Linked DNA regions of Micromonospora rhizosphaerae. The protein of the gene in region 2 binds, or shares a complex with, the protein of the main gene of each other region. Links are inferred from orthologs where the notes say so. Each region holds a gene or a part of one and is shown on either strand. Other genes may lie near its edges.

Evidence for each region.
Region 1: the proteins of uvrA (region 2) and mfd are in contact, whole or in part, in a crystal structure (PDB 4DFC), measured with the Escherichia coli proteins. The link is inferred for Micromonospora rhizosphaerae from one-to-one orthologs.

What each region holds. Positions count from the first base shown.
Region 1 is NZ_FMHV01000002.1:1,736,358-1,740,867, reverse strand. What follows is about bases 301-4,510. They hold mfd (transcription-repair coupling factor), read right to left. Parts: upstream 4,170-4,510; coding sequence 501-4,169; downstream 301-500. Other genes in these bases: GA0070624_RS08450 (hypothetical protein), read right to left, coding at 301-471. In the rest of the region: more of GA0070624_RS08450, read right to left, coding at 1-300. UniProt on the Escherichia coli protein: Couples transcription and DNA repair by recognizing RNA polymerase (RNAP) stalled at DNA lesions. Mediates ATP-dependent release of RNAP and its truncated transcript from the DNA, and recruitment of nucleotide excision repair machinery to the damaged site.
Region 2 is NZ_FMHV01000002.1:6,059,893-6,063,711, forward strand. The notes cover bases 263-3,781. They hold uvrA (excinuclease ABC subunit UvrA), read right to left. Parts: upstream 3,406-3,781; coding sequence 463-3,405; downstream 263-462. Other genes in these bases: GA0070624_RS28550 (Rieske (2Fe-2S) protein), read right to left, coding at 263-319. Also shown: more of GA0070624_RS28550, read right to left, coding at 1-262; rsgA (ribosome small subunit-dependent GTPase A), read right to left, coding at 3,805-3,819. UniProt on the Escherichia coli protein: The UvrABC repair system catalyzes the recognition and processing of DNA lesions. UvrA is an ATPase and a DNA-binding protein. A damage recognition complex composed of 2 UvrA and 2 UvrB subunits scans DNA for abnormalities.

The DNA.
Region 1 (4,510 bases), 4.3 Mb from region 2 along the record:
CTGCTCGGCACTGAGCTGGTCCTGCACCTGGACCTGCTTCTCGGCGGCGATCCGCTTACCCAGGTCGATGCCGACCAGCAGGTTGAGGATGTCCTGCCGGTCGACGTTCAGCCGGAGCTGGTCCGGGCTCGGGGTCAGCCCCCGCTGCTGGGCCTGAGTCCGGACCGAGTCGGCGTACGTCGCCTGGGCCTCGTCGTGGATGGCGTCCACCCGGTCGACCGAGTAGGTCGTGTCCCCGACGTACGCGGCGACGTTCGGCGCGGACCGGCCGCAGGCGGCGAGGGAGAGGACAGCGAGGGCCGCGACGCTGGCGGCGGCGATGAGACGGCGAGCACGCATGCCGGCAACTCTCTCACGCCCCGTCGCGGCCTGTGGCGCCGCCCACCACGCCGCGCCGCCCCACGCCGAGGCGAGCCGCCCCGCGCCGATGATCATGAAGTTGTTGCCGGCCGCTCCGGCGTGTCGCGACAACAACTTCATGATCAGCCGGCGGTCGGGGGTCAGCGGGCGGCGGCGACGGCCGGCTCGACCGGCGCCGGGTCGCCGAGGACGTCGGAGAGGAGCTGGGCGCACCACTCCAGCAGGGCCTGGTCGCGCAGCGGCTCCCCGCCGATCCGGCGGCTGCTCGGGCGCGGGACGCTGACCTGGTCGAGGGCCTGCTTGTAGACCGAGTCCGGGTGGTAGCGCTTGAGCCGCAGCTGCTTGGAATCGGGCAGCGGCAGCGGGCTGAACCGGAGGTGCTTGCCCTGCATGGACACGTCGGTGAGGCCGTACCGGCGGGCCAGCAGCCGGAACCGGGCCACCGCGACCAGGTTCTGCACCGGGACGGGCGGCTCGCCGTACCGGTCGGTCATCTCGGCGACCACCTCCCGCAGCCGCTCCTCGTCGCGGGCCTCGGCGAGCTTCCGGTACATCTCCAGCCGCAGCCGCTCCACCCCGACGTAGTCGTGCGGCAGGTGCGCGTCGACCGGGAGGTCGATCTTGACGTCGACCTCCTCCTCGGCACGCTCGCCCTTGAACGCCGACACCGCCTCGCCGACCATCCGCACGTACAGGTCGAAGCCGACGCCCTCGATGTGGCCGGACTGCTCGCCGCCGAGCAGGTTGCCGGCGCCCCGGATCTCCAGGTCCTTCATCGCCACGTACATGCCGGCGCCCAGCTCGGTGTGCTGCGCGATGGTGGCCAGCCGCTCGTGCGCGTTCTCGGTCAGCGGCTTGTCCGCCGGGTAGAGGAAGTACGCGTACGCCCGCTCCCGGCCCCGGCCGACCCGGCCCCGGATCTGGTGCAGCTGGGCCAGGCCGAGCAGGTCGGCCCGCTCCACGATCAGGGTGTTGGCGTTCGGGATGTCGATGCCGGACTCCACGATGGTGGTGCAGACCAGGACGTCGAACTCCTTCTCCCAGAAGCCGACCATCACCTTCTCGAGCGCGTCCTCGCTCATCTGGCCGTGCGCCACCGCGACCCGCGCCTCGGGCACCAGCTCGCGGAGCTTCCGGGCCGCCTTCTCGATCGACTCGACCCGGTTGTGCAGGTAGAAGACCTGCCCGTCGCGGAGCAGCTCGCGGTGGATGGCGGCGGCCACCTGCCGCTCGTCGTACGCCCCGACGGAGGTGAGCACCGGGTGCCGCTCCTCCGGCGGGGTGGCGATGGTGGACATCTCCCGGATGCCGGTGATGGCCATCTCCAGCGTCCGCGGGATCGGGGTGGCCGACATGCTCAGCACGTCGACCGAGGCCCGCATGGTCTTCAGGTGCTCCTTGTGCTCGACCCCGAAGCGCTGCTCCTCGTCCACGATGACCAGGCCCAGCGACTTGAACCGGGCGGCCGACTGGAGCAGCCGGTGGGTGCCGATGACGATGTCGGCCGTCCCGTCCGCGGCCATCGCCAGGGTCTGCTCGGCCTCCTTCGGCGTCTGGAAGCGGGAGAGCTGCCGGATGGTCACCGGGAACTGGCTCATCCGCTCGGCGAAGGTGTTGTAGTGCTGCTGCACCAGCAGCGTGGTGGGCACCAGCACCGCCACCTGCTTACCGTCCTGCACCGCCTTGAACGCGGCCCGGACCGCGATCTCGGTCTTGCCGTACCCGACGTCGCCGCAGATCAGCCGGTCCATCGGGACGGTCTGCTCCATGTCCCGCTTGACCTCCTCGATCGCGGCGAGCTGGTCCGGCGTCTCCTGCCACGGGAAGGCGTCCTCCAGCTCCCGCTGCCACGGGGTGTCCGGGCCGAAGTTGTGCCCCTTGGACGCCTTGCGGGCCGCGTAGAGCTGGATGAGCTGTGCGGCGATCTCGCGGACCGCCTTGCGGGCGCGCGCCTTCGACTTCTGCCAGTCCGAACCGCCCATCTTGTGCAGCGTGGGCTGCTCGCCGCCGACGTACCGGGAGAGCTGGTCGAGCTGATCGGTCGGGACGAAGAGCCGGTCGCCGGGCTGGCCGCGCTTGCTCGGGGCGTACTCGATGACCAGGTACTCCCGGGACGCGCCGTTGACGGTGCGCTGCACCAGCTCGACGTACCGGCCGATGCCGTGCTGCTCGTGCACTACGTAGTCGCCGGCCTTGAGCTCCAGCGGGTCGATGGTGTTGCGCCGCCGGCTCGGCATCTTGCGCATGTCCCGGGTCGAGGTGCCCCGGCCGCCGGTGACGTCGTTGCCCGTGAGCAGCACGAACCGGGAGGCCTCGTCGACGAAGCCGGCGGTCAGGCAGCCGCAGCTGACCAGCAGCTCACCGGGGGCGGGCGCGGTCGGCACCTCCTCGGTGAGCCGGGCGCCGAGGCCGGCGTCGCGGAGCACCTCCACCGCCCGCTGGGCCGGACCGTGCCCCTCGAAGACCAGGGCGATCGACCAGCCCTCGCCGGCCCAGCGCTTGAGGTCGTCGACCACCCGGGCGGTCTCGCCGTGGTACAGCGGGGCGGGCTGGGCGGCCAGGGTCACCGCAATCGCGTCGTCGGGGGTGACGTCGACCTCGGTCGGCTCGTCCTCCCAGGGCTGCCGGGCGGGAGCAGCCTCCGCCTCGACCAGCCCGAACGGCGACAGCGTCCACCAGGGCTGGCCCAGGGTGCGGGCCGCCGCGCGTACGTCGGCCAGGGTCTTGAAGGCGGCGGCGCCGAGGTCGACCGGGGCCTGGCCGCCGACGGCGGCCGCGGCCCAGCTGGCCTGGAGGAACTCCTCGGAGGTACGGACCAGGTCGTGCGCCCGGGTCCGGATCCGCTCCGGGTCGCAGAGGAGCACGTGGGTGCCGGCCGGCATGGCGGCCAGCAGCAGCTCCATCGAGTCCGGGCCGATCAACGCCGGAGCGAGCGACTCCATCCCCTCGACCGGGATGCCCTCGGCCAGCTTGTCGAGGATCTCGGCCAGCTCCGGGTGCTCCTGGGCCAGCGCGGCGGCCCGCTCGCGCACCGACGGGTTGAGCAGCAGCTCCCGGCAGGGCGGCGCCCAGAGCTGGGGGACCAGCTCGATGGTCCGCTGGTCGGCGACGGCGAAGGTGCGGATCTCCTCCACCTCGTCGCCCCAGAACTCGACTCGGGACGGGTGCTCGTCGGTGGGCGGGAAGATGTCCAGGATGCCGCCGCGGACGGCGAACTCGCCCCGCTTGGTGACCAGGTCGACCCGCGCGTACGCCATGTCGGTGAGCCGGCGGGCGACCTCCTCCAGGTCCGCCTCGTCGCCGGCGGCGAGCTGGACCGGCTCCAGGTCGCCCAGCCCCCTCAGCTGCGGCTGGAGCAGCGACCGGACCGGCGCCACGACCACCCGCAGCGGACCGCTGCGCCCGTGCGCGTCGGCCGACTCCGGATGCGCCAGCCGGCGCAGCACCGCCAGCCGCCGGCCCACGGTGTCCGAACGCGGGGAGAGCCGCTCGTGCGGCAGCGTCTCCCAGGACGGGAAGACCGCCACCTGCTCGGGCGGGAGCAGGCTGCCCAGCGCCGAGGCGAGGTCGTCGGCCTCGCGGGTGGTGGCGGTCACCGCGAGCACCGGCCGGCCAGCGCCCCCGCCCGGCCTGCCGTCGGCGCCGGCCTCGCCCGGCTCGGCCGCGACCGCGGCGACCGCGAAGGGGCGCAACGCCGCCGGAGCGGTCACGTCGAGCCCGTCGACCTGGGCGGCACCGGAGCGCGCCAGGTCACGCGCCCGGGCCAGCCCGGGGTCGGCCAGGGCGGCGGAGAAGAGTCCGGTGAGCATGTGTGATCACTTCCAGGGAGGTCGCCGGTGTGGGGCGGGGCGCACGACAGATACCCCGCGTCCGGCCGGACGGGGGGTGCACGCCCACCAGCCTATCTCCGCCCACCGACCTTCTCCCCCTTCCCGCCCCCGCTCGTCCGCCACCCACCGCCCCGCCGCATGCCGCCCGGCGCGGTCACCCGGCGCGCGGGGCCCGGGGCGCCTGGGGCGTCCGGGGCGCGCGGGGCGCGCGGGCCCGGGGCGCCCGGTCGCGGGGCCCGACGCGGCCAGCAAATTCAGGGAAGGCGTGGCCTCGGGGCGCGGAGTGGCCACTCTTTCCGTGAATTTGCGTGGATCTTGAC
Region 2 (3,819 bases):
TGGTGCCGCCCTCGATGCTTGTGACCTTGCAGCCCTGGTGGGTGCAGATCGCGCTGAAGGCCTTGAATTCACCGGGCTTCGGCTGGGTGACCACGACATCCCGGTCGGCGAATATCTTGCCGCCACCGACCGGGATTTCGCCGGTCTTGGCCACGGGCTGGCCACTCTGAGCGGGGGACGTGGGGCCGGCGGCCGCGTGGCCGGAGTCGTCGCTGCCGCAGCCGGCCAGTACCGCCGCCGCGCCGACCGCGCCCGCACCGGCGAGCAGTGCCCGGCGGGTCTGGTTACCCGGTTCGGCGAGCACCTGATCGTCACTCATGACGCCCCTCTCTGCCGCCGCGCCCGTCATGATCCGCGGTCACGTTCCTGCCACGGATCACCCTGCCAGAGATTTCACCCGCTTTGCGCGGATTCCGGCCGGCCGGGGCCGGCCACCTAACCGGGTACGCGGCCGCGAGGATGTCAGCGCGCGCCGGCCGGCACCTTCTTCGACCTCCGGGGCGTGGTGCCGTTGGCCTTCGCCGCCCGGTTGGTGGCCGCCGTGGCGCCCTTGGCCTCGCCGTCGAGGTTGAGCACGTGGCGCAGGAACTGCCCGGTGTGGCTCTCGGCCACCTCGGCGACCTCTTCCGGCGTGCCGGTGGCGAGCACCGTGCCGCCCCGGTGGCCACCCTCCGGGCCCATGTCGATGATCCAGTCGGCGGTCTTGATCACGTCGAGGTTGTGCTCGATGGTGATCACCGTGTTGCCCTTGTCGACCAGCCCCTCGAGCACCATCAGCAGCTTGCGGATGTCCTCGAAGTGCAGGCCGGTGGTCGGCTCGTCCAGCACGTAGACCGTCCGGCCGGTGGAGCGCTTCTGCAGCTCGGAGGCGAGCTTGACCCGCTGCGCCTCACCGCCGGAGAGCGTCGGCGCGGGCTGACCGAGGCGGACGTAGCCCAGGCCGACGTCGACCAGCGTCCTGAGGTGCCGGTGGATGGCCGGGATCGCGGAGAAGAACTCGGCCGCCTCCTCGATCGGCATCTCCAGCACGTCGGAGACGGTCTTGCCCTTGTAGTGCACCTCCAGGGTCTCCCGGTTGTACCGGGCGCCCTTGCAGACCTCACAGGGGACGTAGACGTCCGGGAGGAAGTTCATCTCGATCTTGATCGTGCCGTCGCCGGAGCAGGCCTCGCAGCGGCCGCCCTTGACGTTGAACGAGAACCGGCCGGGGCCGTACCCGCGGACCTTGGCCTCGGTGGTCTCCGCGAAGAGCTTGCGGATGTGGTCCCAGACCCCGGTGTAGGTGGCCGGGTTGGACCGCGGCGTGCGGCCGATCGGCGACTGGTCGACGCCGACGACCTTGTCCACCTGCTCCAACCCCGTCACCCGGGTGTGCCGGCCGGGGACCAGCCGGGCGCCGTTGATCTGGTTGGCCAGTACGGCGTGCAGGATGTCGTTGACCAGCGTCGACTTGCCGGAGCCGCTGACCCCGGTGACCGCGATGAGCTGGCCGAGCGGGAACGAGACGGTCAGGTTGCGCAGGTTGTGCTCGCGCGCCCCGTGCACCACCAGCTCCCGCCCGGGGGTTTGCGGGCGACGCTGCCTTGGCGTCGGGATCGACTTGCGCCCGGACAGGTACGCCCCGGTGACCGACTCCGGGTTCTCCAGCAGCGCGGGCACCGAGCCGCTGTGCACGATCTCGCCGCCGTGCTCACCCGCGCCCGGGCCGATGTCGACGATCCAGTCCGCGGTGCGGATGGTGTCCTCGTCGTGCTCGACCACGATCAGCGTGTTGCCCAGCCCGCGCAGCCGGACCAGGGTCTCGATCAGCCGGTGGTTGTCCCGCTGGTGCAGGCCGATCGACGGCTCGTCGAGCACGTAGAGCACGCCGACCAGGCCGGAGCCGATCTGGGTGGCGAGCCGGATGCGCTGCGCCTCGCCGCCGGACAGGGTGCCGGCGGGGCGGTCCAGGGAGAGGTAGTCCAGACCCACGTCGAGCAGGAACTTGAGCCGGGCGTTGATCTCCTTGAGCACCCGCTCGGCGATCAGCTTCTGCCGGTCGGTGAGCTCGATGCCGGCGAGCAGGTCGGCCGCCTCCCCCACCGACAGGTTGCAGACCTCGGCGATGCTCTTCCCGGCCAGGGTGACCGCGAGCACCTCGGGCTTGAGCCGCGCGCCACCGCAGGCCGCACAGGGCACGTCCCGCATGTAGCCCTCGTACTTCTCCCGCGACCACTCCGACTCGGTGTCGGAGTGCCGCCGCTCGATCCACTGCACCACGCCCTCGAAGCCGGTGTAGTAGGAGCGCTCGCGGCCGTACTTGTTGCGGTAGCGGACGTGCACCTGGTCGTCGGAGCCGTGCAGGATCGTCTTCTGCGCCCGGGACGGCAGCGCCCGCCACGGCGTGTCGATGTCGAAGTGCTCCGCCTCGCCGAGGGCCTCGAGCAGGCGGAGGAAGTATTCCAGGTTGTGCCCGCTCGACCAGGGCTGGATGGCGCCCTCGCGCAGGGTGCGCTCCGGGTCGGGGACGACCAGCTCCGGGTCGACCTCCTTCTTGGTGCCGAGGCCGGTGCACTCCGGGCAGGCGCCGTACGGCGCGTTGAAGGAGAAGACCCGGGGCTCCAGGTCCTCGATCGCCAGCGGGTGGTCGTTGGGGCAGGCCAGGTGCTCGGAGTAGCGGCGCTCCCGGCCCGGGTCGTCCTCGGGCAGGTCGACGAAGTCGAGCAGGACCAGACCGCCGGAGAGGCCGAGCGCCGCCTCCACCGAGTCGGTCAGCCGCTGCTTGGCGCTGGCCTTGACGGCGAGCCGGTCGATCACCACCTCGATGGTGTGCTTCTCCTGCTTCTTGAGCTTCGGCGGCTCGGTCAGCGGGTGCACCACGCCGTCGACCCGGGCCCGGGCGTAGCCCTTGGCCTGAAGCTCGGCGAAGAGGTCGACGTACTCGCCCTTGCGGCCGCGGACGACCGGGGCGAGCACCATGAACCGGGTGCCCTCGGTCATCCCGAGCACCCGGTCGACGATCTGCTGCGGGGTCTGCTTGGAGATCCGCTCGCCGCAGACCGGGCAGTGCGGCTCGCCGATGCGGGCGAAGAGCAGCCGGAGGTAGTCGTAGACCTCGGTGATGGTGCCGACGGTGGACCGGGGGTTGCGCGAGGTGGACTTCTGGTCGATGGAGACCGCGGGGCTCAGGCCCTCGATGAAGTCGACGTCCGGCTTGTCCATCTGCCCGAGGAACTGCCGGGCGTACGAGGAGAGCGACTCTACGTAGCGGCGCTGCCCCTCGGCGAAGATCGTGTCGAAGGCCAGGCTCGACTTGCCCGACCCGGAGAGCCCGGTGAAGACGATCAGGGCGTCCCGGGGCAGGTCGAGACTGACGTCACGGAGGTTGTGCTCGCGCGCGCCACGGATGATCAGTCGGTCGGCCACGGTGGGTGTACTCCCGGGTGAGTGAATCTGTCCGCTCCGGAGCGGCTCTGAGCGGTTTAGCGGGGCGCAGGAAAGACGCTCAGCAACTTTAGCCCCGAGGTACGACAGTTTTCCGCGCCCGCCCATTCCCCCAGCTCAGGGCGGTCGGGCCGGCCGTGTCGCCGGGCGCCGTCCGACCGTCGGCGATGACCCGCCGCGTGGAGGCGTCCCCGACGACCGGGACGGTCGGTCGCACGCTTTGCTCTGCTGCAGCGGAGGCGACAGTGACGCGGCCTCGGTGTTGCACGGGCTGCAGCAGGGCAAAGCGGTCACCGCACACGGGCTCCGCCGCAGCCGCCCCGACCGCCCATACCAGGGGTGGGCAGGCAGCGGCAGGCTCCGCCGCATCCCCCGCCGTGGTCAGGGGCGGGCCGC